DNA from 3 places in the Arthrobacter methylotrophus genome. Region 2 is predicted to be linked to each of the others. Evidence: riboswitches for the same ligand, from Rfam matches in the RefSeq annotation. Region 2 holds a riboswitch; each other region holds the start of a gene.
The links. A riboswitch is a leader RNA that binds a small molecule or an ion and turns the genes downstream of it on or off. The one in region 2 is predicted to bind S-adenosylmethionine.
Positions count from the first base shown of each region.

Region 1: it holds a riboswitch for S-adenosylmethionine, as region 2 does, so the genes downstream of both, ABD884_RS00020 (DUF1737 domain-containing protein) here and metX (homoserine O-acetyltransferase MetX) in region 2, are expected to answer to the same signal.
Region 3: it holds a riboswitch for S-adenosylmethionine, as region 2 does, so the genes downstream of both, ABD884_RS24990 (DUF1737 domain-containing protein) here and metX (homoserine O-acetyltransferase MetX) in region 2, are expected to answer to the same signal.

Region 1 is NZ_BAABED010000001.1:66-9,745, forward strand. Features, by position in the region: gene ABD884_RS00005 (YbdK family carboxylate-amine ligase) at 120-965, shown strand; gene ABD884_RS00010 (O-succinylhomoserine sulfhydrylase) at 1,164-2,372, opposite strand; gene ABD884_RS00015 (rhodanese-like domain-containing protein) at 2,373-2,792, opposite strand; gene ABD884_RS00020 (DUF1737 domain-containing protein) at 2,789-3,046, opposite strand; SAM riboswitch class IV at 3,057-3,169, opposite strand; gene ABD884_RS00025 (hypothetical protein) at 3,335-3,619, opposite strand; gene ABD884_RS00030 (cupin domain-containing protein) at 3,789-4,316, opposite strand; gene ABD884_RS00035 (PAS domain-containing protein) at 4,309-4,662, opposite strand; gene ABD884_RS00040 (GMC oxidoreductase) at 4,709-5,740, opposite strand; gene ABD884_RS00045 (hypothetical protein) at 5,718-6,392, shown strand; gene ABD884_RS00050 (mycothiol transferase) at 6,640-7,014, shown strand; partial or broken gene ABD884_RS00055 (aminodeoxychorismate lyase) at 6,986-7,927, opposite strand; gene cls (cardiolipin synthase) at 8,071-9,519, shown strand; gene ABD884_RS00065 (MarR family winged helix-turn-helix transcriptional regulator) at 9,523-9,680, opposite strand, start outside.
Region 2 is NZ_BAABED010000001.1:3,032,525-3,042,204, forward strand. Features, by position in the region: gene ABD884_RS15985 (hypothetical protein) at 1-387, shown strand, start outside; gene metX (homoserine O-acetyltransferase MetX) at 389-1,510, opposite strand; SAM riboswitch class IV at 1,524-1,639, opposite strand; gene ABD884_RS15995 (S8 family serine peptidase) at 1,763-4,213, shown strand; gene ABD884_RS16000 (bifunctional o-acetylhomoserine/o-acetylserine sulfhydrylase) at 4,272-5,588, opposite strand; gene ABD884_RS16005 (VOC family protein) at 5,835-6,473, shown strand; gene ABD884_RS16010 (CPBP family intramembrane glutamic endopeptidase) at 6,665-7,429, opposite strand; gene ABD884_RS16015 (histidine phosphatase family protein) at 7,601-8,281, shown strand; gene ABD884_RS16020 (DeoR/GlpR family DNA-binding transcription regulator) at 8,300-9,091, opposite strand; gene ABD884_RS16025 (class II fructose-bisphosphate aldolase) at 9,115-9,680, opposite strand, start outside.
Region 3 is NZ_BAABED010000001.1:4,859,302-4,868,981, reverse strand. Features, by position in the region: gene ABD884_RS25035 (FAD-dependent oxidoreductase) at 56-1,153, opposite strand; gene ABD884_RS25030 (MarR family winged helix-turn-helix transcriptional regulator) at 1,278-1,727, shown strand; gene cls (cardiolipin synthase) at 1,731-3,179, opposite strand; gene ABD884_RS25020 (aminodeoxychorismate lyase) at 3,324-4,265, shown strand; gene ABD884_RS25015 (mycothiol transferase) at 4,237-4,611, opposite strand; gene ABD884_RS25010 (GMC oxidoreductase) at 4,778-6,541, shown strand; gene ABD884_RS25005 (PAS domain-containing protein) at 6,538-6,942, shown strand; gene ABD884_RS25000 (cupin domain-containing protein) at 6,935-7,462, shown strand; gene ABD884_RS24995 (hypothetical protein) at 7,633-7,992, shown strand; SAM riboswitch class IV at 8,084-8,196, shown strand; gene ABD884_RS24990 (DUF1737 domain-containing protein) at 8,207-8,464, shown strand; gene ABD884_RS24985 (rhodanese-like domain-containing protein) at 8,461-8,880, shown strand; gene ABD884_RS24980 (O-succinylhomoserine sulfhydrylase) at 8,881-9,680, shown strand, end outside.

The DNA of each region.
Region 1 (9,680 bases), 3.0 Mb from region 2:
CGCGCTCCTTTCGGGCATCGCCGAAACGACCGGGCCCAGGATGAGCCCGGAACGGCTTCCAGCCCTGAGGAGATCGAGGGCCCGAGACCGGCCTCAGCCATGAACTCAAGCTCGAGCAGATCGAGACCCAACCCGGCCGTGCCGCAGCTACGGCGAGCTCTTGCATCAGATCCGCCGGGGCGCGGGGCCTCGCAAGCCACGCTGCGCGGCGCCACGGCGCGAGGATTGCCGCGTTGGCCACCTCGCCCGTGGACGCCGCTTTGCACACCACTCCGGATCCCCGGTATGCCATCATGCTCGAGCGTTTTGGCATCACGGCACACGAACAGCTCACCTGCGGATTCCACGTCCACACCTCCGTCGAGAGCCCCGAAGAAGGTGTGGTGGTCCTGGACCGGATCCGGGACAAGCTCGCTGTCTTCACCGCGATCAGCGCCAATTCTCCCTACTGGCGGGGACTGGCCACGGGTTTTGAGAGCTACCGGACGCAGGCGTGGAACCGATGGCCGTCGTCGGGGCCGTCGGCCATCTTCGGTTCCTTGGCCTCTTACCGGCGTGTTGTCAGGAGGCTCATCGAAACGGGGGTCTTGCTGGACGAGGGGATGGTCTACTTCGATGCCAGGCTGTCCAGGCACGTTCCGACGGTGGAGGTCCGGGTAGCCGATGTCTGCCTCCGAGCCGAGGACGCCGCGCTCATTGCGGTGCTGGTTAGGGCCTTGGTTGAGACTTCTGTACGTGAATACCATGCCGGAATAGAGCCTGCGGCCGTGCCTACGGTTATTCTTTACGGATGGCGTCTTGGCAGGCAAGCAATTTTGGACTGTGCACCGAACTGCTGGACTTCGGAACATTCCGCCCGGAGCCCGCCGCGGACGTCGTCTGGTCGTTGGTGGAGTACCTGGAACCTGTGCTCGCCGAACAGGGTGAATTCGACTTGGTCCAAACCGGCGTGGCAGCCATCCTGAGCCGCGGAACGGCGCCATCGAGCAGCGGGGTGTTGCCGAACGCTGGAGCCAGAACGGGAGCGCGCCCGACGCCGTCGGACTGGCCGCCGTCGTCGAGCACGCCGTTCAGATCACGATGCGCTCGGAGAAGGACGAGGGCGACACAAAGCCGCAGCCCGTCCTCACCTGGGTGCGCCAGGACTGGCGCGAAGCGCCGAGCTAGACCTGCTTGAGGGCCCGTTCCAGATCCCGGACGAGGTCGTCCACATCCTCCAGCCCCACTGAAAGCCGCACGACGCCGTCGCTCAGGCCGATGGCCGCGCGGCCTTCCGGACCCATGGCGCGGTGGGTGGTGGTGGCGGGGTGGGTGATGAGGGACTTGGAGTCGCCTAGGTTGTTCGAGATATCGATGATGGCGAGTCCGTCCAGCAACGCGAAAGCGGCCTCTTTGGCCGATCGCCCGGCGGAAGGGAGCAGCTCGAAGGTCAGGACCGTGCCGCCGGCTTTCATTTGCTTCGCGGCGAGCTCGTACTGGGGGTGGGACTTAAGCAGCGGATACTTGACCCAGCTGATGGCCGGTTGTTCCTCGAGCCATTCTGCGATCCGCAACGCCGACGCCGAGGAGTGGTTTACTCGCAGCGCCATGGTTTCCAGGCCCTTGGTCAGCACCCAGGCGTTGAACGCGGAAAGCGATGGTCCTGTGTGTCGCATGAGTTGCTTGACGGGACCTTCGATGAACTCCTTGGTGCCCAGGATCGCTCCGCCCAGGACCCGGCCTTGGCCATCGATGTGTTTGGTGCCCGAGTAGACAATCACGTCGGCGCCGAGTTCGCCACAACGCTGCAGCAGCGGAGTGGCAAAGACATTGTCGACGACGACGGTAGCGCCCGCGGCGTGGGCCAGCTCGCTCACGGCGGCGATGTCCACGATTTCCTGCATCGGGTTCGACGGCGACTCGAAAAACACTGCGGTGGTGGGTTCGGACAACGCGGCGCGCCACTGATCCAGGTCCGGTCCGTCAACGAAGACCGTCTCGACGCCCCAGCGGGGCAGGATCTCGTTGAGGATGACGAAGCAGGAACCGAACAGCGAACGCGCGGCAACCACACGGTCACCGGCGGCCAGCAACGCACCAAGCGCGGTGAAGACAGCGGACATGCCCGACGCCGTCGCGAAGCATGCTTCGGTGCCTTCGAGCAGGCGGAGCCGCTCCTGGAACGTTGCAACCGAGGGGTTGCCGTAACGAGAGTAGACGAAGCGCTCGTCTTCGCCCGTAAACGCGCGCTCGGCGGCTGCCGCGGATTCGTAGACGAAGCCGGAATTCAGGAAGACAGCTTCGGAGGTCTCCTGGAAATTGGTGCGGTCAAGGCCGCCGCGGACTGCCTGGGTCTCAGGGTTCCAGCCAGCGGCGTCAGGATTGAATGTCACTTAGATCTTCCCCAGATTCGTAGGAAGTCCACGGTTTTTCCAACCATTCACGGTTCGCTCGCCGTAGCGGTCCGGTTCGCCCTCAAAGCCTTCAAGGACGTTGTAGGCGGTGTAGCCGGCCTGTGTTGCGGCACTGGCGGCGGCGATTGATCGCTGTCCGGAACGGCAGAGGAAGACCAGTTCGGTGGCATCCGCCTCCGGGGCCTGTTGCTTGAGCTGCTCGATAAATCCCGAGTTGGGGATCCCGCCGGCAAGGTTCCACTGAATGAACAGGGGATCGTTTCCTTTGTTGTTCGCAGACGCGGTGTCCGGGATGCCGATGTGGGCCCACTCGCCTTCGGTGCGGACGTCCACCAGGATGGCGCCTTGCTCCAGTTTGGCCCAGGCGTCGTGCGGGCTCAGGTCGCCGGCGTAGCTCATGCGTGGCCCTCGCCGTCGAACTCTTCATCAAGCTGGTCCACCGCATTGGCAACCGCGGCATCCGCGCTGGCGATTGCCGCGGGGAGGACGATGGCCTGCGCCACGATCACGTCCGTGCCGTTGAATGTCGCGGCCGGGCTGCCGTGCAACACGTATCCCTCGGCAAGGGCGGTAGAGATCCGCTCACAGAATTCCTTGGTATCAGGACCCGTGATGAGACGGTAGGAGAGTTTTTCTTCAGTGGGTTCAGGCATTGGTGCTCCTCAGTCACGCTTGCAGTTCGAAAGTGTCGATACGCCGAGTAGTCACCTGAGGCACCCCGCCGGAGAGAGGGTTGCCGACCAGCAAGTCAGGGCTTCGCGCTGGTGCTCATTACTCAAGAAGAAAATAACATCCATGACGGCGGCCTGCATTACCGGCAGTCGTCATGTTCCGTAACCGGGCGGCAACGCCGGTGGGTGGTGGGGACTAGGCCTCGGTTTGGTTGGGCAGTTGTTCCAGGCTTGCTTGGAGCCGCTGCGGCAGGGCATCAGTCCGTGGCGCTACTCCCGTGGGGAGCGATGAAACGTGGAGCCTTGATGCTTCCGGATTTCGAGTAACTCGTGGACGGATATCCCGGTGGCTGTCGCCAGCGCGTGCAGCGAGAGGCTGTTGTGATGAGCCAAGGCAAAAACCACGCCGGACAGGGCCTCGAAACCTTCAGTTTCGTAGATTTCCTGCACCAGCTTGGACATGCCGTTCGCATCATCGATTGATCCCGCTGACGCGGCAGTCGCCATGGCGGTCAGCGACCATGCAGCAGAGTCGGGGCTGATGTAGATGCTCATGTCGATACCCTACGGACTCGGGCCCTCTGGGGGAATGGGCGGCGTCTTCCTCATTAACCCAACTGACTCGCAGTTGTTGTCGTTTTGAGCCCTCAGAACGACAACAACTGCGAGTTAGTTGGGGAAGAAGCCTGATGCGCCGGCCCCAGAACCGGCGCATCAGACGTTTCTATCCGGACGCCAAGCGCAGGATCAGCGCTGCATGCCCGGGGAACCTCGAAACGAGGGACTCGATGTCCTTTTCCGTTGGCTTCGCCGAGTCCGATCTCTCGTAACCGGGCGAGAGGCTGCAGCTGACCAAGGCGAACCCCGGACCGGCCAACTCCGCCCCGAACCACGTGGAATGCGGGGCAACTCCTTGCAAGGTCTCGCCGGCCTCCGGGTTGGGACCGAACAGGGTTTCGGAATAGCCGAGTTCGGAATAGCCATTGTCCGGCGAGAAGACATGCAGCCTGAGGGGCGTCCCCAAGTGGAAGAACCACAACTCGTCCTGCTTCAGGGTGTGCAGCTGGAGAATCTCCCCGGTCTGCAGCAGGTACCAGTTGGAACTGTAGAGCGGGTGATCGACGTCGAAGCGCGGAGGCAACGCCGAACCGGTTATGTCCTCGTTGCTTACCAGGGCGGACGCGAACCAGCCGCCCACACTAGCGGGGGACATGTCCAGCCGTTTGATCCAGTCCTCAGCGGATTCAGTCATTGACCGGGTCCTTCAGGGAGAAACAGACCGTGATGCCAATGATTTCCTTGCTGCCCAGGGCGCGCAACAACCCTTTTTGGGTCACGATGTCCACATTCACCATGCCGTCTTCTTTGCTGGGGACGGCGATCGTTTCGTGGAAGTTGAGCAGGGGCTTTCCGCTCGCCATCACTTCCTTGTCGTGGGCAACGTGTTCCGCGCGCGAGTCCTGGTGCCCGATCAGTTCCGCCTTGCTCATGCTCACTAGGTCCGCGAAGTTCTGGTTGACCCACAGGAAGACCGAGTTCGCGTCCTTGACTACCCAGTACACGCCGTCCTGCCGGTCCAGCACATCGGCGACGCTCATGGGCGGAACGGTGGGAAGGAGCGCCGGGTCCAGCGCGGGGCGAAGGTCACGGCGCTGCCGCCGTTCCGCCGTCGGCCGCTAGTCTTTCGGCGAGGTCCTGCGCCAGGGCCACCATGGTCATGGTGGGGTTCCAGGACCCGCCGGTGGGCCAGAGGCTGCCGCCGGTGACGAAGACGTTCTGCACGCCGTTGAGGCGGTAGTCGGTCCCGACGACGGCGTCCTCCTCTTCGCCGATTGGCAAGCTGGAGCTTTCGTGCACCAATCCCGGTACGCGGCGCTCGGGGATTGCGGGACGCTCGGCGCCCCAGCTCCCGGCATCGGGATCCCCGTGCCAGTATTCGACGCGCTCCGCACCGGAAGGGGACAGGACCCGCTCCAGCATTTGGAAGGTTCCCTCGTCCATGGTGTCCCACGTGTCGTCGTCAGTGGCGTTGGCCAGCACCTGCAAGGTGACGTTGCAAGTGGGGTCCGCGCTGCCGGACAAGCGCAAGTGGTTCTCCGGATTGCTCTCGTCCAGTTCGCCGAGGACGGCGCAGACGAACACCAAATAGTCCTCCGATGACCGCAGCTGTGCCAGCGAAGCCGTGGCGACGACGTCGGGGGCGTAGCGTTCGGACTTCTGGGCGTTCTTGTCCGGGAAACGGTCCGAGAGGACCGAGAGTTGCACGTGATACTGCATGCCGGCCGGGCTCTTGCCCGCCAAATAGATGGCCGCCAGTTCCAGCTCGCCGAGCTGTTCGCTGAAATCAAAATCCTTGCGCGGAACCCGGGCCACCACCGAGGTGATGAAGTGGGCGGCGAAGTGCCCCCCGGCCCCTTGAACCTGCGGGAAGGAATTGAGAACCAGGGTCGCCGGGGGAAGCGTGCCCATGGCCAGGACCAGGTTGGCATCGCCGACATTTACCACTCCGCGGTTGGTGTTCAACGCGGTGGCCCGTCCGTCCTGCTGGAGCACACTCAACACCGTGCAGTCCGTGACCACGCGAAGAGCCGCGCCCTTGCCTTGGGCCTCGAGCGCCGCCTGCCGGTCCGACAATTCCAGAAGGACCGCTGGCGTGGAGAACTTCGCGAAGTCCACACCTGAGCGTGCGCCCGTTGCCACAGCGAGCGGGGCCGGCATGCTGGCGGGTGGCGGAATCGATCTTATGCAGGCCTGCCCCGAGCCGTTCCTGGAGGGCTTTCTGCATGATTCCGTAGACGGGCCGGGTGTCGTTAATGAGATCGACGACATCGGCCGACCGTCCGACGTCGATCTGGTCCGCCGAAACCACGTTGAGCAGATCTTCCGCCGACGTGAAGTGCGACTTGGCGGCGTCCATCACCGCCCGCGGCCAGCCCCGCATTTCATCTTCCTCGGGGCGGGGGCACCACGCGCTCCACATGATGCTGCGTCCGCCGTAGAAAGGGACCATGCCGTGCTGCCAGGAAATCTTGCCTGGCGGCTGGTTGGCCGTGGCAGCCGCCAAGGTCCAGGGGAAGGTCTCCGAGAGCCCTCCCAGCGTCTCCTTGTACGGCAACGGCAGGTTCTGGAAATGCTGCGGCAAGAAAAAGGGACCCCGTTCAATGATCAGGATCCGTGCGTGCGGATTGACCGTCAGTGTCCGCTCAGCAAAGGCGTAGGCGCAGAACCCGCTGCCGATGACTATGTGGTCGAATTGTTCTTCTTCGCGGACTTTTTTCCATTCTCCCTCGGAGACGAAGAAGACATGATCCATCACCTTCTGGGGTGAGGGATCCTGGGGACCGGGCGTGGGAAAACCGTGATTGAAATTCTGGGACGAAGAAACTGCACTCACAATGATGCCTTCCATCGACTTGCTGATTCCACGGCACCGTGAAATCAGGTGCCCGCTGGGCCGAAAGGCAGATCACCTTTCCCCAACAAGGTTCACGGAAACTAGTTAACTACCGCGGCGACGGCGGCACAATAGACTTTGGCGGATTGCCGCCGGCCGAGAGACTTGGCATACTCCACGCGTGTCTTCTCTTCCTGTGACGTTTGCCGAGGACGTCATCAATCGGCCTATCAGGATCCAGTTCGAGGCATTCATTGACGAGCACCGCCGTGCGCTCAATGACTCTTTGAACGGGTTGACTGAGGAACAGGTCCGCCGGTCATTGGTGCCGTCCCGGACCACCCTGCTGGGCTTGGTGAAGCACGCGACCTCATCCTTGGGACTCGACGACTTGCTCAACGGCAACCGACGCGGACCGCTCCCGCTACGCTGGGTGTACCTTCACATGCTGCGCGAGCTTGCACAGCACTGCGGGCACGCTGACATCCTGCGGGAGCAGCTACTCAGCCAGGACCGCCGGCAAAGCCCTACTCAATCCCCGCGAACAACTCGTTAAGCTCGGCGGTGAGCTGCTTACGCATTGCCGGGGTGCCGATCTCCCTGCCGTCAACGTGGTTGACCGGAGCGATGAGCCGGATGCTCGAGATCAGCCACACGGCGTCGGCGTCGAACAGGTCCTCCGGGACCAGTGGGCCGTAGCCAAGCTCCCAGCCCGCCGCCTTCGCTTTCGTGAAAAGAGCGTCTTGGGACGTTCCCGGGAGGATGCCGCTGTCCAGTTGCGGAGTGATGAGGCGCTTGACCGAGCGCACGGAGCCGGTGCCGTCGTCGACCGTTTCAACATGCGCCAGCAACACGGTCGACGTCGGGCCCTCCAGGACGCGTCCGTCGGTGGAGGTGAAGATGGCGTCGTCGGCGCCCTGCTTGTGTGCGTACCGCAGCGCGGCCATGTTCACCGCGTAGGAGAGCGTTTTGGCTCCGAGCAGCAGCCAGGGGCGCGCGGTCGCCCGCCTCCGTGTCGAAGCCCCGGTCAAGGAGTACGACGTCGATGCCCGTCTCGCGCTGCCGGCGGCTGCCCGCGGGGGACGGCGAAGCCTGGATCCAGCACGTGGGAGCCGAAGCGCCTTCCACTCCGCGCGTCACCAAGAGCTTGACGACGACCTCGTCCTCGGCGGGGCTTGGCGCCGGGAAGGCGTCGCGGAATTCCTTGATGGCCGTGTCGATCGCGCGGCGCCAGACGTCCTGCTCGGGAATGTTGAGGTCCAGGGCGCGAGCCGAACTCTCAAGCCGGTTCAGGTGCGCTTGAACTTTCCGTGCCCGGCCCCCGACGGCGAGGAGCGACTCGAAGACGCCGTCACCCGGGTGGCGCCCAGGTCGGTTGCCATGAGTTGCGGCTGGCTGGAATCGGCGATGCGGCCGTTTTCGAACGCTGGATCCAGGAAGACGAGGATTGTCGAGGCAGGAAGAGTCATGCTTCCAGCTTAGTGTGGCCCCAGAGGGATGGTCAGGACGAGCGGTCGGGAGCGGTGCGCCAGATAGGCTGGGCTGACTGTTACTTCTTTGACTAGTTCTTTGACTGGGGGGTTGTCGAGTGCCGTTTCCTTTTCCGTTCGGGGTGGAGTGGACCTGGCTCCTCACCGCGTGGGCCATTTTCGAGATCATCTTGCGCATTGTGCTGCTGGGCGTCATCCCGGGAAACCGCCGTCCCACCACGGCCATGGCCTGGCTCCTGGCCGTCTTCCTCGTCCCGTCAGTGGGCTTCGTCTTGTTCCTGCTGTTCGGCAATTTCCGGTTGTCCCGCCGTCGTCGTGAACAGCAGGAGCAAGTCAACGAACGGGTGCGTGCCGGCACGTCGGCGCTCGCCGACGTCGTCAGCACCTACTCCGGTCCCGAATGGGTGACGTCGGCCGCTGAACTGAACCGGCGCCTCGGCTCCCTGCCGATGGTGGACGGCAACTCTGCGGAGTTGATCGCCGGCTATGAGGAATCGCTCAAGGCCATGGCGGAAGCGGTTCGGGGGGCCAAGAGCTTCGTCAATGCGGAGTTTTACATCATGAGCAGTGATTCGGTCACCGACGAGCTCCTCACTGAGTTGGAAAACGCTGCCGACCGGGGTGTCGACGTCCGGCTCCTGTTCGATCACATCGGCACGTTGCGGATCCCCGGTTACCGACGGCTGGTCCGCAGGCTGAAGCGCGGCGGGATCCAGTGGCGCCGCATGTTGCCTTTGCTGCCGATCCACGGCCAGTGGCGCCGCCCGGATCTGCGGAACCACCGGAAGATCCTGGTGATCGACGGCGAAATCGCGTTCACCGGCTCCCAGAACCTGATCGAGCCCTCCTACAACAACCCCAAGCACCGACGCGCCGGCCGCAAGTGGGTGGAACTCATGGTCCGTATGGAGGGGCCGATCGTTGCCACCCTCAACGTCGTCTTCGCCACCGACTGGCTGAGCGAGACCGATGAGTCTCTCGAATACCAGTTGCAGGTCTCCGACAGGGCCACCGCGGGGCCGATCACGGCCCAGGTGGTCCCGAGCGGTCCGGGGTTTGTCACGGAGAACAACCTGCGTCTGTTCAATACACTGATCTACTCGGCTCAGCACCGCATCTCGATCTGCAGTCCGTACTTCGTGCCCGACGATTCGCTGTTGTACGCCATTACGACGGCGGCACAGCGTGGCGTCGACGTGGAGCTTTTCGTCTCCGAGAAGGGCGATCAGTTCCTGGTCCACCACGCACAGCGCTCCTATTACGAAGCGCTCCTGGAGGCCGGGGTGCGGATCTATCTCTACCGCGCACCGTACGTGCTGCACGCGAAGCACTTCACGATCGATGAGGAAGTGGCGGTGCTCGGCTCCAGCAACATGGACATGCGCTCCTTCTCGCTCAACATGGAGGTGTCCGTGATGTTGCTGGGTGCTGAGGCGGTGGACAGCATGCGTTCGGTGGAGTCGGCGTACAGGGCCATGTGCCAAGAGCTGACGTTGAACGATTGGCTGGGCCGGCCGATGCTCGCCAAATACGTGGACAACGTGGCGCGGTTGACGGCCACCCTGCAATAAGGCTCAGTCCTCGGCGCAGGCTTCGTCCGCGGGTTCGGCGTGGATCCGCGAGAGGAGCCCATGAAGCTGCCGGATCTCCTCGGCGGAGAATCCAGCGAAGGCTTCCCGTTCGACGTCGGCCACGGCAATCTCGATCGAAGCGACGGCGCGCTTGCCTTCCG
Region 2 (9,680 bases):
TTGATCTTCTGGATCATCGTCTGCTCTTGGCTGATTCCCATGGGGATCCGCATGTACAACCGATCGCGCCAACGCAGGATCCGGGACTTCCCTCCGCAGAACTACCCTGGACCGAACTACCCCGGACCGAACTACCCGGGTCCTCCCCAGAATTACCCCTACGGATACCCGGCACAGCCCCCGGTGACCATCCCGGCTGAGCCGCAGCCCCCGGTGGCGACACCCGCGCCGCAGGCCGCCCCGCCGTCGTCGGCTACTCCCTCAGCCAATGCCGCCTACCAAGGCTACCGGGCACGGAAACTTGCCGAACTGGACCAGCAGTACAGTGACGGGAAGATCCCCATGGAGGAATACATGAAACTCCGCCAGGAGATCATGAACGGCTGATTCAGCTGAAGAATGCCTCGCGCAGCTGGGGGCCTAGTTGGCCGATCTCGGTGAGGAAACCGTCGTGCCCGATCGGCGCTTCGATCACGTGGACAGGAACCTCTCCGGGCAACGCCTTGGCCAGCTCCTGGGATTGTTCGGGGAAGTAAAGGCGGTCCGAGTCCACCGAGGCAACAAAGAATTTCGCCGTCGCCACGGACAGCGCATCCTCCAACGAGCCGCGGCCGCGCGTGACGTCATGGCTCATGAGTGCCTCAGTGATGGCGATGTAGCTGTTGGCATCGAAACGCTGGACCAGCTTGCTTCCCTGATGGTCCAGGTAGCTTTCCACCTGGTAGCGGCCCCGCTCCCCCAAAGCGGAGGCGCGGAGCGGCGCTTCGCTGTCCTGGGCCTTCCTGCCGAAGCGGAAGTCCAGTTCATCTGCCGAACGGTAGGTGATATGTGCGATGCGCCGGGCGAGGGCCAAACCGGCCTCGGGCGCAGCCTGCCCATAGTAGTCGCCACCGTTGAAGGCGGCATCTTGCCGGATAGCGAGTGTCTGGGCCTGGGCGAAGGCGATCTGTTCGGCGGTGCTGTACGCACCGATCGAAATGACGGCGCATCGCTTGACACGGTCCGGGTAGCCGACGGCCCATTCCAGTGCACGCGCGCCGCCCAGGGACCCGCCCACCACTGTGTGCCAGCTGTGGATCCCGAGGGCGTCTGCCAGCCGGGCTTCGGCCACGGTACTGTCCCGCAGAGTCACGAGCGGGAAACGGGAACCCCACGGCTTGCCGTCCGGAGCGGTCGACGACGGCCCCGTGCTGCCGTTGCAACCTCCCACGATGTTGACGGAGACGACGAAGTAGCGCTCGGTGTCGATGGTGGCGCCGGGACCGACGAGCTCCTCCCACCAGCCTTCCTCGTCGCTCTCGCCACGGGCAACATGCGTGCTGCCCGTGAGGGCATGTTCCACCAGGACTGCGTTGGAAGCATCGGCATTGAGCCGCCCCCACGTCTCGTACGCAAGGACCACCTCGGGCAGGAAACCTCCGGCCTCCAGTTCGAGTCCGCCGATCGAAACATACTTCAAGGTTCCGTCCTGGGTACCGGAGCGGGGTATGGCTGTTGCAGCAATTGTCATTCGTTGACACCTCACATCGCGCTTGCCTGCCGCCAACACAGCGGAGGGCCAGGTCTTCACCCGGGGCACCCCGCCGCGAGAGGAGGGTTGCCGGCCAGCAAGCCGGGGCTGTCGCTGGCGCTCATGACCTATAGGAAGAGTCTAGGAAATCCGGACCCCTCCTGACGAAGATTATGACATCTTTGTGACACTTCGCCGCGTTTTGTTCGCTTACGCCAAAGGCTGTGAGCCTTGAAATTGAAGGGTCGGGTGATGCCTGTGTTACAGGAGATAGAATTGGGCGGCAGCCTGCATCCTTCGGATGCCTCCCCGGCACTGTCCGTCACAGGAAGATTGAAGCTCGTGAAAAAGCCTTTCGGCCTCGGTCCGATAGCCCTGTTCTTGCTCGCATCATGCTTCACTTTCGGAGTGCCGCTGCCGGCGCATGCCGACACGGGAACGGGCGAAGGCCGCTACGTTGTCCACTACGCCGAAGGCACGGACGTTGCCGGCAAGACCGCGGAGCTCCGCTCGCAGGGAGTCGCGGTGGACCAAACGTTCACGCATGCCCTCAAGGCCGCCGTCGTCACCGCGACGCCCGCCAAGGCCGCCGCGCTGGCGACGTCGAACCGGGTTGTCTCCGTGGACCGTGACACTCCGGTGCGGATTACGGATACCCAACAGCCGGCGCCCTCTTGGGGCCTTGACCGGATCGACCAGCGCACCCTTCCTCTGGATGGAAGCTACACGCCGCCGTCGAGCGGCGCGGGCGTCACCGTCTACGTGGTGGACACCGGGATCGCTTCCGCCAACACGGATTTCAGCGGCCGCGTCCTGCCCGGATTTGCCGGAGTCACCCCCGACGACGGGCATGGCACCGAGGACTGTAACGGCCACGGAACCCACGTTTCAGGAACCATCGCCGGAACAAAGTACGGTGTCGCCAAGTCAGCCAACATCGTCCCTGTCCGGGTGCTCGATTGTACTGGCTCAGGCACCGCATCCGATGTCATTGCCGGCTTGGATTGGATAGCCGCGAATCACCTAGCCGGAACTCCCGCGGTTGCCAACCTCAGCTTGAGCGCGGAGGCAATAGACACCACTCTCGACGCTGCCGTCCAAGGCGTCATCGATCACGGAATCAGCGTGACCTTGGCAGCGGGCAACCAAGGCCAAAACGGCTTACCCGCCGCCGACGCATGCAACAGTTCGCCCGGACGGGTTGCCGCCGCCTTGACCGTAGCGGCCAGCGACAGCACAGATCACCAAGCATCGTTCTCCAACTACGGCCCTTGCGTGGATCTCTACGCGCCAGGCGTCGGTATCGTTTCTGATTGGTATACCTCACCCACCGCGACGAACACCTTGGATGGAACATCCATGGCCTCTCCCCATGTGGCAGGGGCAGCAGCGATGCTCCTCTCCATGCATCCATCGTGGAGTCCCGCGCAGGTCTCAGCAACGTTGACTGTCGGCGCAACAGCCGGGATGGTCCAGTCGACTGGAAACTGCATGCCTAACCGGCTGCTTTACGTCAGCCCTTCGCTCTTCTCCCCATCGCAAGACCCTATGGGCGGTTTTGCGGCTACGACCCCTTGCAGGCAACTTGACACGCGGGACGGGACCGGTGGTGTCCACGGGCCGGTCGCCCCTGGACAGACCATCAGCGTCAAGGTTGCCGGACGCGGCGGCCTCCCCGCTTCCGGAGTTTCCGCTGTGGCGATGAACATCACGGTGGCCAGCCCGACGTCGAATGGCTTCATCACTGCCTATGCCGGTGGAACCAATCGGCCGGCGACCTCCAACCTGAATTTTGCTCCCGGGCAGATCGTCCCGAATTTCGCGATCACGCCGGTGGGGTCCGACGGAACGATTTCCTTCACGAATAGCTCCAACGGCACAGTCCAACTCATCGCCGACACCACCGGTTACTACCTTGCCGCTGGCGCATCGTCCGCTCCCGGGACGTTCTCCGCCCAGGCTCCGTTCCGGCAACTGGATACCCGGGACGGTACCGGCGCACCAAAACAAGCCGTCGCTCCCGGAAGTACCATCGTCGTCAAAGTCACCGGGCGCGGCGGCGTCCCGGCGTCGGGGGTTTCGGCTGTTGCGATGAACATCACGGTCGCCAACACCACGTCCAACGGCTTCATCACTGCCTATGCAGGCGGGAGCCCGCAACCGAACGCCTCGAACGTCAACTACGCACCAGGGCAGATCGTCCCCAACTTCGCCATCACCCCTCTATCCGCTGCCGGAACAATCTCCTTCACCAACACCTCCTCCGGCACCGTCGAACTCATCGCCGACACTTCCGGTTACTTCCTTGGCGGTGCGGCTACGGATGCCGGCGCGTTTTCCGTCCAGGCTCCGTTCCGGCAATTGGATACTCGTAATGGCACGGGAGGGTTCACCGGGCCCGTGCGACCGGGACAAACCATCAACGTCAAAGTCACGGGGCGCGGTGGCCTCCCTGGCTCGGGGGTTTCGGCCGTCGCGATGAACATCACCGTCGCCAACGCCACGTCCAACGGCTTCATCACCGCCTACGCGGGAGGAACCCCGCAGCCGAGCACCTCGAACGTGAACTACGCAACGGGACAGATCATCCCGAACTTCGCCATTACGCCCGTTGCTCCGGATGGCACAATTTCCTTCACCAATAACTCCGCCGGCACAGTGCAGCTCATCGCCGACACTTCCGGGTACTACATCGCGGGTTGACCCCGTGACGGGCGCCCATCCGAAGGGGCGCCCGTCACGGAACGAACCGGCAATGCGTCTAGGCGCTCTTGGCTGACCGGAATCCGGCCTCAAGGTCTGCGAGGATGTCGTCGATGTGCTCGATTCCGACAGAAAGGCGCACCAGGCCGGGGTTCACTCCTGCTACGGCCTGCTGTTCAGGCGTCAGCTGGCTGTGTGTCGTGGACGCAGGGTGGATGACCAAGGAGCGGACATCGCCGATATTTGCCACGTGGGAGTGCAGTTCCAAGGCGTCCACGAAGCGTTTGCCGGCGTCGATCCCGCCACGGATCGTGAAGGACACCACCGCTCCGGTGCCTCGCGGCCCGTACTTGCGGCCGCGTTCGAACCAAGGGCTGGAAGGCAGGCCCGCATAGGCGACCGACTCTACGTCGTCGCGCCCCTCGAGCCACGTGGCCACTTGCTTGGCGTTCTGCACATGGCGTTCCATCCGGAGGCTAAGGGTCTCGATTCCTTGAGCAATCAGGAAAGCGTTGAACGGCGACACAGCCGAGCCGAGATCGCGCAGGAGCTGCACCCGGGCCTTGAGGATGTAGGAGAGGTTGGCCCCGAGTGCACCGTCCTTGCCCAGGTCGCGGGCATAGACCAGGCCGTTGTAGCTGGGATCCGGGGTGTTGAAGTTGGGGAAGCGCTCAGGGTCCTTGCCGAAATCGAAGTTGCCCGAGTCCACGATGACGCCGGCAATGGCTGTTCCGTGCCCGCCCAGGTACTTGGTGGCCGAATGCACCACGATGTCCGCGCCCCATTCAACGGGCCGGATCAGGTAGGGCGTGGCCAGGGTGTTGTCCACGACGAGCGGGACTCCGGCCTCGTGGGCGGTCCGTGAGACGCCCTCGATGTCCAGAACGTCTTGACGCGGGTTGGAGACCACTTCGGCAAAGAACAGCTTGGTGTTTGGCTGCACGGCATCCCGCCACTGGTCCAGGTTGTCCGGGTCTTCGACGAAGGTGACGGATATCCCGAACTTCTTCAGCGTGTGGGCCAACAGATTGTAGGTCCCGCCGTAGAGGCTCGGGCTGGCGACAACATGGTCGCCGGCCTCTGCCACGTTGAGGATGGCGAACGTTTCCGCTGCCTGGCCGGAGCTCAGCAAGAGTGCAGCCAAGCCACCCTCAAGGCTCGCGACGCGCTGTTCCACCGCATCCTGCGTCGGGTTTCCGATTCGGGTGTAGATAGGCGCCAGCTCGGCCAGCGCAAAGCGGTTTGCCGCGCTTTCGGCACTGGGGAAGACAAACGAGGTGGTCTGGTAGATGGGGAGCGCCCTGGCGCCGGTTGCGGCGTCCGGCTCCTGTCCTGCGTGGATCTGGCGCGTTTCGAATGACCATCCTTGGGACATGCGGACTCCTGGTTGCTCGTGGCTCTGGGCCGTGGTTCAGTGTGCGGGCCCGCGGTTTTCAGCCCGCTGGCCACTATTGCCGCAAGTCTAGGCAGGGCTACGCACCTCCGGAAGCTTTGTGACGAACCCTGTAGTTTTCGGTCCTGGTACGACATGAGGTGACTTGGAGGGTCATCTTCGATACATCCCACCTTAGTAAGGGTTGACTTAGCTGAGAGGTCCATCACAAAGTGCCAAGATGAAGCCATGCGCATGGATCACGTCTCTTACGCTTGTGAACGAGATGGCCTACTGGCCACCACCGAGCGGATTTCCGCAGCATTGGGAGTGGACGCAGTCCGGGGCGGAGTGCATCCGCGCTTCGGTACCCGGAACATGATCATTCCCCTTGCTGACCACAAATACCTGGAGGTTGTCGAGGTCCTTAACCACCCGGCCTCCGACAAGGCACCCTTTGGACAAGCTGTCCGTGCACGCTCCGCTGCCGGAGGTGGCTGGATGGGCTGGTGCGTCGCTGTTGACGACCTGAGCCCCTTCGAACAACGCCTCGGACGCGCCGCTGTCCCCGGCAATCGCAAGTTTCCGGACGGCCGCGAACTCGTCTGGTCGCAAATCGGCATCCTGGGGCTCATCGCCGACCCCCAGGTCCCGTACTTGCTCCGTTGGGAGGGTGACCCCGCACTTCACCCGTCCCTCGTCTACCCGAGCAATGTCAAGATGTCCAGCCTTACCATTGCCGGCTCGGCCGAACGCGTCACCGAGTGGCTCGGAGAACCCGTGGAGAAGCCGCTGGAGGACGTTGCCGTCCAATGGATGGCCCCGCATGGAACGCCCGGAATCATGTCGGTAACGTTTGAAACCGCCAACGGAGCCGTCACCATCTGACGGACCACCGGACCAGGAAGGCCCGGAAGAACTTCGGCCGCCATATGCGGGTGCCAATGACGTCACCCGCAATGGCGGCCGAAACCTTTTAACCGGTCACATATTCGCCCAAGACTCGCAAACGGACGGAGGTCACGCCTATCCGGGTGTCGCCCGCGAATGTGGGTGTCCTTGGCGAATTTGTGTGTCGCCTACCCCAGCCCGATTGCCTTGCCGAAAACGCTGAAGCCCACGAACGCCACGATGTCCAGAATGGCGTGGGCCACCACCAGCGGCATGACTCTTTTGGTTTTGGTGTAAATCCAACCGAACACCAGGCCCATCACCGCGTTGCCAATGAACGGCCCAAAGCCTTGGTACAAGTGGTAGCTCCCGCGTAGGAGCGCGCTGAGCACAATCGCCAAGGGAGTGCTCCACCCGAACTTCCCGAACCGGTCCAGGAGGTAGCCCACCACGATGACTTCTTCGACGACGGCGTGCCGCATGGCCGACAGCACCAGCACCGGCACCGTCCACCAGTAGGAATCCAAGCCGCTCGGGATGATCGCGGTGGTAATCCCCAGTGCCCGGCCGGCCGCATAAAGACCCAGCGACGGGATCCCGATCAGGGCGGCGAGTCCCAGTCCCTGCAGCGCGTCGCGGCCCGGGCGGGCGAAGTTGAAGCCCAGCCGGGTGAATCCCGAGGGGCTCTCCGCCGTTTGGCGGTGCATCGACAGGAAATAGAACACCAACACCACCGGGACCAGGGCAAAAGCGATGTCCAGCAACTGGTAGGTGAGGTCGAAGTACTCGCGCGTGCTCTGGGAGCGATTAAGGGTTGACGTTGCCTGTGACAACGGCGCACTCGTCATCTTGTCCAATAGCTGCACCACGGAGTACACGGCCGATTGGCCCAGGGACAAGCCGAGGACAATCAGCACTTCGGCGCGCAGCCGGCGCGTTGAGGCAAGGAGCATGTTCCTATCTTGCCTGCATTTGCCTGATGTTTCCCGGGAGCCGGCCGCATTCGCCCGGCGCCCGCACAAACCGCCCGCACGAGCCGGGAGCCGGCCGCATTCGCCCGGCGCCCGCACGAGCCGGGTAGCGCCTGCATGGGTAGGGAAGGGATGGACCCTATGCTTGGGAGGATGAGCGCGCCAGGAAGAATCTTCATGATCCGGCACGGCCAATCCGCCGCCAATGCCGACACTTCCATCTACAACCGTGTGCCCGACTACCGCATCCCGCTGACCGAGCTTGGCCTAGAGCAGGCCAAGGCCGTAGGTGAGGAGTTGCGCAAGCAGCTCGACGGCGAGCCTGTGTGCGTCTACGTCTCGCCATACCTTCGGGCATACCAAACCCTCGAGGCACTGGATCTAGGGAGCCTGACAGAAAGGGTGATCGAGGAACCCCGGCTCCGCGAACAGGACTGGGCCAACTTCCAGATTGCCGGAGACATCGGGGACCAAAAGGAGCTTCGCAACCTCTACGGCCATTTCTTCTACCGATTCCGAGAGGGCGAATCAGGGTCCGATGTCTTCGACCGTATTTCGTCCTTCATGGAAACGCTGTACAGGCATTGGGAGAAGCCCGATTACGCGCCCAACACCCTGCTGGTGACCCATGGCCTGACGATGCGCCTCTTCTGCATGCGTTGGTTCCACTGGTCGGTGGAGTATTTCGAGTCCCTCAACAACCCGGAAAACGCCGCCCTCCGGACGCTCATCCGGAACGATCAGGGCAAGTATGATCTGGACACACCATTCAGCCAGTGGGTACAGCGAAGCACGGACGAAACAGTAATGAACGCTCCGCCGATGAACTTCTAGGGACGACGGCGCCCGAAGCTAGGCGCCCTTGGCCACGATCACTTCGGTGCCGCCGGCTTCGAATGCTTCCTTGTCCTCGGCGGTGATGCCGGAATCTGTGATGAGACGACGGAAATCGTACCCGGCCATGGCCGCGAAGGCACGCTTGCCGATCTTCGTGGAGTCGGCCAGGACATAGGAGTTGGTGGCGCGGCGCGCCATCGCGGTATTCACCATGGCTTCTCCCTCGTCGGTGATGGTGGGGCCGATCTTCGGATCGACGCCGTTGACGCCGATGAAGGCGATGTCCAGGGCAACCTTCTGCATGACGACATCGGTATAGGGTCCCACAAGTTCGTAGGAACGCGGGTTCAGGATGCCGCCTGTCACCATGATCTTGATGTTGGGCCGCACGGCAAGCTGGGCGGCGATGTTGATGGCGTTGGTGACCACCGTCAGCATGGGCCGGTTGGAAGGTGCGTTAAGGTCTTCCCGGGTGGACAGGACTTGTGCCAGCGCCGTGTTGGTGGTGCCCCCGCTGAGTCCGATTACGGCCCCGGGCATAATGAGTTCGGACGCAGCCAGGGCAATCTGTTGCTTGGCCTCCGCGTGGTCGTCCCTGTTGTAACGCCCGGGGAGTTCGTAGGCCACTGATCCCGTGGTCGCACCGCCGCGGGTACGGCTCAGGAGCCGCTGCTTGGCCAGGCTGTCCAGATCACGCCGTGCCGTGGCCGGTGAGACCGCTAGACGAGTCACGATGTCCTCGACCTCAACATGCCCTGACTCGGCGAGGAGATCAAGGATGGCTGTCAGTCGATCGTTGCGGGTCATCACAAACCTTCCGGAGATTGGAACTAGTTCACTTTCGCGAACAGCGTCAGCAAACGTGCGGTTTCCAACACGAGGGAATCCCGGCCGGCCTTGATGTACCTGCGGGAGTCCACCACAGAAGGGTTGGCATCCAGGTACTCACGGACTGCGCGGGTGAAGAACCCGTTCAAGTGTGTGGATACGTTGATCTTAGTCATACCGGCCCGGATTGCCGCGACAAGCGTCTCATCAGCCACGCCGGAGGACCCGTGAAGGACGAGCGGCATCTTCGCCGCCTTCTTGAGCCGGGCGATGAGGGCAAGATCGAGGGTGGCGTTCCGTTCGGTCATGGCATGCGAGGAACCGACGGCGACGGCGAGCGCGTCAACCCCGGTGGCGTCCACAAAGGAGCGGGCCTCGGCCGGATCGGTTCGGACCCCCGGAGCATGGGCGCCGTCCTTGCCTCCGACCTTTCCGAGTTCTGCTTCAACGTAGACGCCGCGCTTCCTCGCGTATTCGGCGACCCGACGCGTGACCTGAACGTTCCAGTCATACGGCAAGTGGGCGCCGTCGTACATCACGGACCCGAAACTGAGGTCGACGGCCTGAA
Region 3 (9,680 bases), 1.8 Mb from region 2:
GATGGCGTGCAGTATCCGGGGCGCGGAGGCGGACGGACGGCCCGCTCACGTACGCTCAGGAACCCAGGTTCAACATCTCGACAAAGCGATCGATCATCATGTGTTGCCCTTTGATCTGGGAGATCATCTCCGGGCTGGCGATTTCGCCGTCGGGCAGTTGTCCCGAACCACCCGAGGGCCCCAAGGGAAGGATGATGACCGGCCGCGACGGCGTATAGGCGTCCAAGCCGGCGGAGCCGTCCAATTGGGCCTGGATGTTCTTGGCAACCACCGCAGCCTCGCGTCCAGCGACGCCGGCCTTATTCACGTCGATCGCCGAGATGTCGCCCAGGGCATAGACATTCTCGAAGCCCGCCACCCGGAGTTCGGGCGTGACTTGCAGATAGCCGTCGGCGGTCCGGGCGGCGAGCAGCTCCCCTGCAACATAGTCGGTCTGCGGGGCTATCCCGTAGCAGCGGAACCAGATGTCCGCCTCTATGGCAGTGCCACCTGCGGTGTTGACCGTGAATGTCGCGAATTCCCCGGCGGGAACCGAAGGCAACTGCACCAAGGGGCTGCCCATGATTCGCCGGATGCCGATGCCGTCCAGCTGCCGATTGACCTCGGCGCGCAGCCGTGGATCGTATGGTCCGGGAAGGATGTCCGGGGCCAGATCCACCAGCACCACGTCCTTGTCCGGCCATGCGGCGGCAATCTCGCCGGCAAATTCAAGGCCCACCGCCCCGGCGCCCAGGAGCATGACCCTGCTGGCACGCTTGAGGTCATCATGTGCGGCTTGGTAGCGCGCGATGGCATCGGTCGTGACCATACGATCGCTCTTGGCCGGGAACGGATAGCTTGAGCCGCTTGCCAAGACGATGTAATCGGGCGTCAGCCGGGTTCCGGAAGCCAGCTCGACGGTGTGTCCATCCACCCTCACGGCACGGTCCCGGAGCACGGTGCCGTGCACTAGAAGGCGGTCATACGGCAAAAACATTCGCGGCAGGAAATCGGGTTGGACGACGGAGCGCAGCGCCGCGATATTGTGCACGAAGGCGTCCTTTGGCTCCACCAAGGTGACGGCCGCCTGTGCGTCGAGTGCTTTGGCTACGGCGATACCACCGTAGCCTCCACCGACAATTACTACAGAGGCGTTCGAAGCGTGGTCATTCATGGCAACTCCTTTGGATCGAATGGGCCGAAGAAGCTCACGCTGCCCGGCTCCGCGCCGCGCAGATCGTTTATGAATGACAACGATTCCTAAGGACCGATAATTTCCTCAGTGATAGGATTTCTCGATGAGTCCGTCAGCAGCAGGCAAGCAACTGGGTTTCCTCCTGGCGCGCCACGGGCGCATCATGAACACCCGCCTCCGCCAGGCGCTGGACTCCTCCGGACTCAGCCCAAGGCATGCGGTCCTCCTGTGCCGACTTGACGAGTCCGGTCCCATCAGCCAGCAAGGCCTCATCGATATCCTCTCGATCGACGCCAGCGCCCTCGTGGCCGTCTTGAACGATCTCGAACGCCGAGGGCTGGCCGACCGTCGCCGGGACCCTGCAGACCGCCGTCGGCATTTCGTTGAAATCACTGCGGAAGGCAAGCGCGCCGTCGCTTCGATCGAGATTGCCGTGGCCGACGTCGAACGGGAAGCCTTCGCTGGATTCTCCGCCGAGGAGATCCGGCAGCTTCATGGGCTCCTCTCGCGGATCCACGCCGAACCCGCGGACGAAGCCTGCGCCGAGGACTGAGCCTTATTGCAGGGTGGCCGTCAACCGCGCCACGTTGTCCACGTATTTGGCGAGCATCGGCCGGCCCAGCCAATCGTTCAACGTCAGCTCTTGGCACATGGCCCTGTACGCCGACTCCACCGAACGCATGCTGTCCACCGCCTCAGCACCCAGCAACATCACGGACACCTCCATGTTGAGCGAGAAGGAGCGCATGTCCATGTTGCTGGAGCCGAGCACCGCCACTTCCTCATCGATCGTGAAGTGCTTCGCGTGCAGCACGTACGGTGCGCGGTAGAGATAGATCCGCACCCCGGCCTCCAGGAGCGCTTCGTAATAGGAGCGCTGTGCGTGGTGGACCAGGAACTGATCGCCCTTCTCGGAGACGAAAAGCTCCACGTCGACGCCACGCTGTGCCGCCGTCGTAATGGCGTACAACAGCGAATCGTCGGGCACGAAGTACGGACTGCAGATCGAGATGCGGTGCTGAGCCGAGTAGATCAGTGTATTGAACAGACGCAGGTTGTTCTCCGTGACAAACCCCGGACCGCTCGGGACCACCTGGGCCGTGATCGGCCCCGCGGTGGCCCTGTCGGAGACCTGCAACTGGTATTCGAGAGACTCATCGGTCTCGCTCAGCCAGTCGGTGGCGAAGACGACGTTGAGGGTGGCAACGATCGGCCCCTCCATACGGACCATGAGTTCCACCCACTTGCGGCCGGCGCGTCGGTGCTTGGGGTTGTTGTAGGAGGGCTCGATCAGGTTCTGGGAGCCGGTGAACGCGATTTCGCCGTCGATCACCAGGATCTTCCGGTGGTTCCGCAGATCCGGGCGGCGCCACTGGCCGTGGATCGGCAGCAAAGGCAACATGCGGCGCCACTGGATCCCGCCGCGCTTCAGCCTGCGGACCAGCCGTCGGTAACCGGGGATCCGCAACGTGCCGATGTGATCGAACAGGAGCCGGACGTCGACACCCCGGTCGGCAGCGTTTTCCAACTCAGTGAGGAGCTCGTCGGTGACCGAATCACTGCTCATGATGTAAAACTCCGCATTGACGAAGCTCTTGGCCCCCCGAACCGCTTCCGCCATGGCCTTGAGCGATTCCTCATAGCCGGCGATCAACTCCGCAGAGTTGCCGTCCACCATCGGCAGGGAGCCGAGGCGCCGGTTCAGTTCAGCGGCCGACGTCACCCATTCGGGACCGGAGTAGGTGCTGACGACGTCGGCGAGCGCCGACGTGCCGGCACGCACCCGTTCGTTGACTTGCTCCTGCTGTTCACGACGACGGCGGGACAACCGGAAATTGCCGAACAGCAGGAACAAGACGAAGCCCACTGACGGGACGAGGAAGACGGCCAGGAGCCAGGCCATGGCCGTGGTGGGACGGCGGTTTCCCGGGATGACGCCCAGCAGCACAATGCGCAAGATGATCTCGAAAATGGCCCACGCGGTGAGGAGCCAGGTCCACTCCACCCCGAACGGAAAAGGAAACGGCACTCGACAACCCCCCAGTCAAAGAACTAGTCAAAGAAGTAACAGTCAGCCCAGCCTATCTGGCGCACCGCTCCCGACCGCTCGTCCTGACCATCCCTCTGGGGGCCACACTAAGCTGGAAGCATGACTCTTCCTGCCTCGACAATCCTCGTCTTCCTGGATCCAGCGTTCGAAAACGGCCGCATCGCCGATTCCAGCCAGCCGCAACTCATGGCAACCGACCTGGGCGCCACCCGGGGTGACGGCGTCTTCGAGTCGCTCCTCGCCGTCGGGGGCCGGGCACGGAAAGTTCAAGCGCACCTGAACCGGCTTGAGAGTTCGGCTCGCGCCCTGGACCTCAACATTCCCGAGCAGGACGTCTGGCGCCGCGCGATCGACACGGCCATCAAGGAATTCCGCGACGCCTTCCCGGCGCCAAGCCCCGCCGAGGACGAGGTCGTCGTCAAGCTCTTGGTGACGCGCGGAGTGGAAGGCGCTTCGGCTCCCACGTGCTGGATCCAGGCTTCGCCGTCCCCCGCGGGCAGCCGCCGGCAGCGCGAGACGGGCATCGACGTCGTACTCCTTGACCGGGGCTTCGACACGGAGGCGGGCGACCGCGCCCCCTGGCTGCTGCTCGGAGCCAAAACGCTCTCCTACGCGGTGAACATGGCCGCGCTGCGGTACGCACACAAGCAGGGCGCCGACGACGCCATCTTCACCTCCACCGACGGACGCGTCCTGGAGGGCCCGACGTCGACCGTGTTGCTGGCGCATGTTGAAACGGTCGACGACGGCACCGGCTCCGTGCGCTCGGTCAAGCGCCTCATCACTCCGCAACTGGACAGCGGCATCCTCCCGGGAACGTCCCAAGACGCTCTTTTCACGAAAGCGAAGGCGGCGGGCTGGGAGCTTGGCTACGGCCCACTGGTCCCGGAGGACCTGTTCGACGCCGACGCCGTGTGGCTGATCTCGAGCATCCGGCTCATCGCTCCGGTCAACCACGTTGACGGCAGGGAGATCGGCACCCCGGCAATGCGTAAGCAGCTCACCGCCGAGCTTAACGAGTTGTTCGCGGGGATTGAGTAGGGCTTTGCCGGCGGTCCTGGCTGAGTAGCTGCTCCCGCAGGATGTCAGCGTGCCCGCAGTGCTGTGCAAGCTCGCGCAGCATGTGAAGGTACACCCAGCGTAGCGGGAGCGGTCCGCGTCGGTTGCCGTTGAGCAAGTCGTCGAGTCCCAAGGATGAGGTCGCGTGCTTCACCAAGCCCAGCAGGGTGGTCCGGGACGGCACCAATGACCGGCGGACCTGTTCCTCAGTCAACCCGTTCAAAGAGTCATTGAGCGCACGGCGGTGCTCGTCAATGAATGCCTCGAACTGGATCCTGATAGGCCGATTGATGACGTCCTCGGCAAACGTCACAGGAAGAGAAGACACGCGTGGAGTATGCCAAGTCTCTCGGCCGGCGGCAATCCGCCAAAGTCTATTGTGCCGCCGTCGCCGCGGTAGTTAACTAGTTTCCGTGAACCTTGTTGGGGAAAGGTGATCTGCCTTTCGGCCCAGCGGGCACCTGATTTCACGGTGCCGTGGAATCAGCAAGTCGATGGAAGGCATCATTGTGAGTGCAGTTTCTTCGTCCCAGAATTTCAATCACGGTTTTCCCACGCCCGGTCCCCAGGATCCCTCACCCCAGAAGGTGATGGATCATGTCTTCTTCGTCTCCGAGGGAGAATGGAAAAAAGTCCGCGAAGAAGAACAATTCGACCACATAGTCATCGGCAGCGGGTTCTGCGCCTACGCCTTTGCTGAGCGGACACTGACGGTCAATCCGCACGCACGGATCCTGATCATTGAACGGGGTCCCTTTTTCTTGCCGCAGCATTTCCAGAACCTGCCGTTGCCGTACAAGGAGACGCTGGGAGGGCTCTCGGAGACCTTCCCCTGGACCTTGGCGGCTGCCACGGCCAACCAGCCGCCAGGCAAGATTTCCTGGCAGCACGGCATGGTCCCTTTCTACGGCGGACGCAGCATCATGTGGAGCGCGTGGTGCCCCCGCCCCGAGGAAGATGAAATGCGGGGCTGGCCGCGGGCGGTGATGGACGCCGCCAAGTCGCACTTCACGTCGGCGGAAGATCTGCTCAACGTGGTTTCGGCGGACCAGATCGACGTCGGACGGTCGGCCGATGTCGTCGATCTCATTAACGACACCCGGCCCGTCTACGGAATCATGCAGAAAGCCCTCCAGGAACGGCTCGGGGCAGGCCTGCATAAGATCGATTCCGCCACCCGCAGCATGCCGGCCCCGCTCGCTGTGGCAACGGGCGCACGCTCAGGTGTGGACTTCGCGAAGTTCTCCACGCCAGCGGTCCTTCTGGAATTGTCGGACCGGCAGGCGGCGCTCGAGGCCCAAGGCAAGGGCGCGGCTCTTCGCGTGGTCACGGACTGCACGGTGTTGAGTGTGCTCCAGCAGGACGGACGGGCCACCGCGTTGAACACCAACCGCGGAGTGGTAAATGTCGGCGATGCCAACCTGGTCCTGGCCATGGGCACGCTTCCCCCGGCGACCCTGGTTCTCAATTCCTTCCCGCAGGTTCAAGGGGCCGGGGGGCACTTCGCCGCCCACTTCATCACCTCGGTGGTGGCCCGGGTTCCGCGCAAGGATTTTGATTTCAGCGAACAGCTCGGCGAGCTGGAACTGGCGGCCATCTATTTGGCGGGCAAGAGCCCGGCCGGCATGCAGTATCACGTGCAACTCTCGGTCCTCTCGGACCGTTTCCCGGACAAGAACGCCCAGAAGTCCGAACGCTACGCCCCCGACGTCGTCGCCACGGCTTCGCTGGCACAGCTGCGGTCATCGGAGGACTATTTGGTGTTCGTCTGCGCCGTCCTCGGCGAACTGGACGAGAGCAATCCGGAGAACCACTTGCGCTTGTCCGGCAGCGCGGACCCCACTTGCAACGTCACCTTGCAGGTGCTGGCCAACGCCACTGACGACGACACGTGGGACACCATGGACGAGGGAACCTTCCAAATGCTGGAGCGGGTCCTGTCCCCTTCCGGTGCGGAGCGCGTCGAATACTGGCACGGGGATCCCGATGCCGGGAGCTGGGGCGCCGAGCGTCCCGCAATCCCCGAGCGCCGCGTACCGGGATTGGTGCACGAAAGCTCCAGCTTGCCAATCGGCGAAGAGGAGGACGCCGTCGTCGGGACCGACTACCGCCTCAACGGCGTGCAGAACGTCTTCGTCACCGGCGGCAGCCTCTGGCCCACCGGCGGGTCCTGGAACCCCACCATGACCATGGTGGCCCTGGCGCAGGACCTCGCCGAAAGACTAGCGGCCGACGGCGGAACGGCGGCAGCGCCGTGACCTTCGCCCCGGCGCTGGACCCGGCGCTCCTTCCCACCGTTCCGCCCATGAGCGTCGCCGATGTGCTGGACCGGCAGGACGGCGTGTACTGGGTAGTCAAGGACGCGAACTCGGTCTTCCTGTGGGTCAACCAGAACTTCGCGGACCTAGTGAGCATGAGCAAGGCGGAACTGATCGGGCACCAGGACTCGCGCGCGGAACACGTTGCCCACGACAAGGAAGTGATGGCGAGCGGAAAGCCCCTGCTCAACTTCCACGAAACGATCGCCGTCCCCAGCAAAGAAGACGGCATGGTGAATGTGGACATCGTGACCCAAAAAGGGTTGTTGCGCGCCCTGGGCAGCAAGGAAATCATTGGCATCACGGTCTGTTTCTCCCTGAAGGACCCGGTCAATGACTGAATCCGCTGAGGACTGGATCAAACGGCTGGACATGTCCCCCGCTAGTGTGGGCGGCTGGTTCGCGTCCGCCCTGGTAAGCAACGAGGACATAACCGGTTCGGCGTTGCCTCCGCGCTTCGACGTCGATCACCCGCTCTACAGTTCCAACTGGTACCTGCTGCAGACCGGGGAGATTCTCCAGCTGCACACCCTGAAGCAGGACGAGTTGTGGTTCTTCCACTTGGGGACGCCCCTCAGGCTGCATGTCTTCTCGCCGGACAATGGCTATTCCGAACTCGGCTATTCCGAAACCCTGTTCGGTCCCAACCCGGAGGCCGGCGAGACCTTGCAAGGAGTTGCCCCGCATTCCACGTGGTTCGGGGCGGAGTTGGCCGGTCCGGGGTTCGCCTTGGTCAGCTGCAGCCTCTCGCCCGGTTACGAGAGATCGGACTCGGCGAAGCCAACGGAAAAGGACATCGAGTCCCTCGTTTCGAGGTTCCCCGGGCATGCAGCGCTGATCCTGCGCTTGGCGTCCGGATAGAAACGTCTGATGCGCCGGTTCTGGGGCCGGCGCATCAGGCTTCTTCCCCCAACTAACTCGCAGTTGTTGTCGTTCTGAGGGCTCAAAACGACAACAACTGCGAGTCAGTTGGGTTAATGAGGAAGACGCCGCCCATTCCCCCAGAGGGCCCGAGTCCGTAGGGTATCGACATGAGCATCTACATCAGCCCCGACTCTGCTGCATGGTCGCTGACCGCCATGGCGACTGCCGCGTCAGCGGGATCAATCGATGATGCGAACGGCATGTCCAAGCTGGTGCAGGAAATCTACGAAACTGAAGGTTTCGAGGCCCTGTCCGGCGTGGTTTTTGCCTTGGCTCATCACAACAGCCTCTCGCTGCACGCGCTGGCGACAGCCACCGGGATATCCGTCCACGAGTTACTCGAAATCCGGAAGCATCAAGGCTCCACGTTTCATCGCTCCCCCACGGGAGTAGCGCCACGGACTGATGCCCTGCCGCAGCGGCTCCAAGCAAGCCTGGAACAACTGCCCAACCAAACCGAGGCCTAGTCCCCACCACCCACCGGCGTTGCCGCCCGGTTACGGAACATGACGACTGCCGGTAATGCAGGCCGCCGTCATGGATGTTATTTTCTTCTTGAGTAATGAGCACCAGCGCGAAGCCCTGACTTGCTGGTCGGCAACCCTCTCTCCGGCGGGGTGCCTCAGGTGACTACTCGGCGTATCGACACTTTCGAACTGCAAGCGTGACTGAGGAGCACCAATGCCTGAACCCACTGAAGAAAAACTCTCCTACCGTCTCATCACGGGTCCTGATACCAAGGAATTCTGTGAGCGGATCTCTACCGCCCTTGCCGAGGGATACGTGTTGCACGGCAGCCCGGCCGCGACATTCAACGGCACGGACGTGATCGTGGCGCAGGCCATCGTCCTCCCCGCGGCAATCGCCAGCGCGGATGCCGCGGTTGCCAATGCGGTGGACCAGCTTGATGAAGAGTTCGACGGCGAGGGCCACGCATGAGCTACGCCGGCGACCTGAGCCCGCACGACGCCTGGGCCAAACTGGAGCAAGGCGCCATCCTGGTGGACGTCCGCACCGAAGGCGAGTGGGCCCACATCGGCATCCCGGACACCGCGTCTGCGAACAACAAAGGAAACGATCCCCTGTTCATTCAGTGGAACCTTGCCGGCGGGATCCCCAACTCGGGATTTATCGAGCAGCTCAAGCAACAGGCCCCGGAGGCGGATGCCACCGAACTGGTCTTCCTCTGCCGTTCCGGACAGCGATCAATCGCCGCCGCCAGTGCCGCAACACAGGCCGGCTACACCGCCTACAACGTCCTTGAAGGCTTTGAGGGCGAACCGGACCGCTACGGCGAGCGAACCGTGAATGGTTGGAAAAACCGTGGACTTCCTACGAATCTGGGGAAGATCTAAGTGACATTCAATCCTGACGCCGCTGGCTGGAACCCTGAGACCCAGGCAGTCCGCGGCGGCCTTGACCGCACCAATTTCCAGGAGACCTCCGAAGCTGTCTTCCTGAATTCCGGCTTCGTCTACGAATCCGCGGCAGCCGCCGAGCGCGCGTTTACGGGCGAAGACGAGCGCTTCGTCTACTCTCGTTACGGCAACCCCTCGGTTGCAACGTTCCAGGAGCGGCTCCGCCTGCTCGAAGGCACCGAAGCATGCTTCGCGACGGCGTCGGGCATGTCCGCTGTCTTCACCGCGCTTGGTGCGTTGCTGGCCGCCGGTGACCGTGTGGTTGCCGCGCGTTCGCTGTTCGGTTCCTGCTTCGTCATCCTCAACGAGATCCTGCCCCGCTGGGGCGTCGAGACGGTCTTCGTTGACGGACCGGACCTGGATCAGTGGCGCGCCGCGTTGTCCGAACCCACCACCGCAGTGTTTTTCGAGTCGCCGTCGAACCCGATGCAGGAAATCGTGGACATCGCCGCCGTGAGCGAGCTGGCCCACGCCGCGGGCGCTACCGTCGTCGTCGACAATGTCTTTGCCACTCCGCTGCTGCAGCGTTGTGGCGAACTCGGCGCCGACGTGATTGTCTACTCGGGCACCAAACACATCGATGGCCAAGGCCGGGTCCTGGGCGGAGCGATCCTGGGCACCAAGGAGTTCATCGAAGGTCCCGTCAAGCAACTCATGCGACACACAGGACCATCGCTTTCCGCGTTCAACGCCTGGGTGCTGACCAAGGGCCTGGAAACCATGGCGCTGCGAGTAAA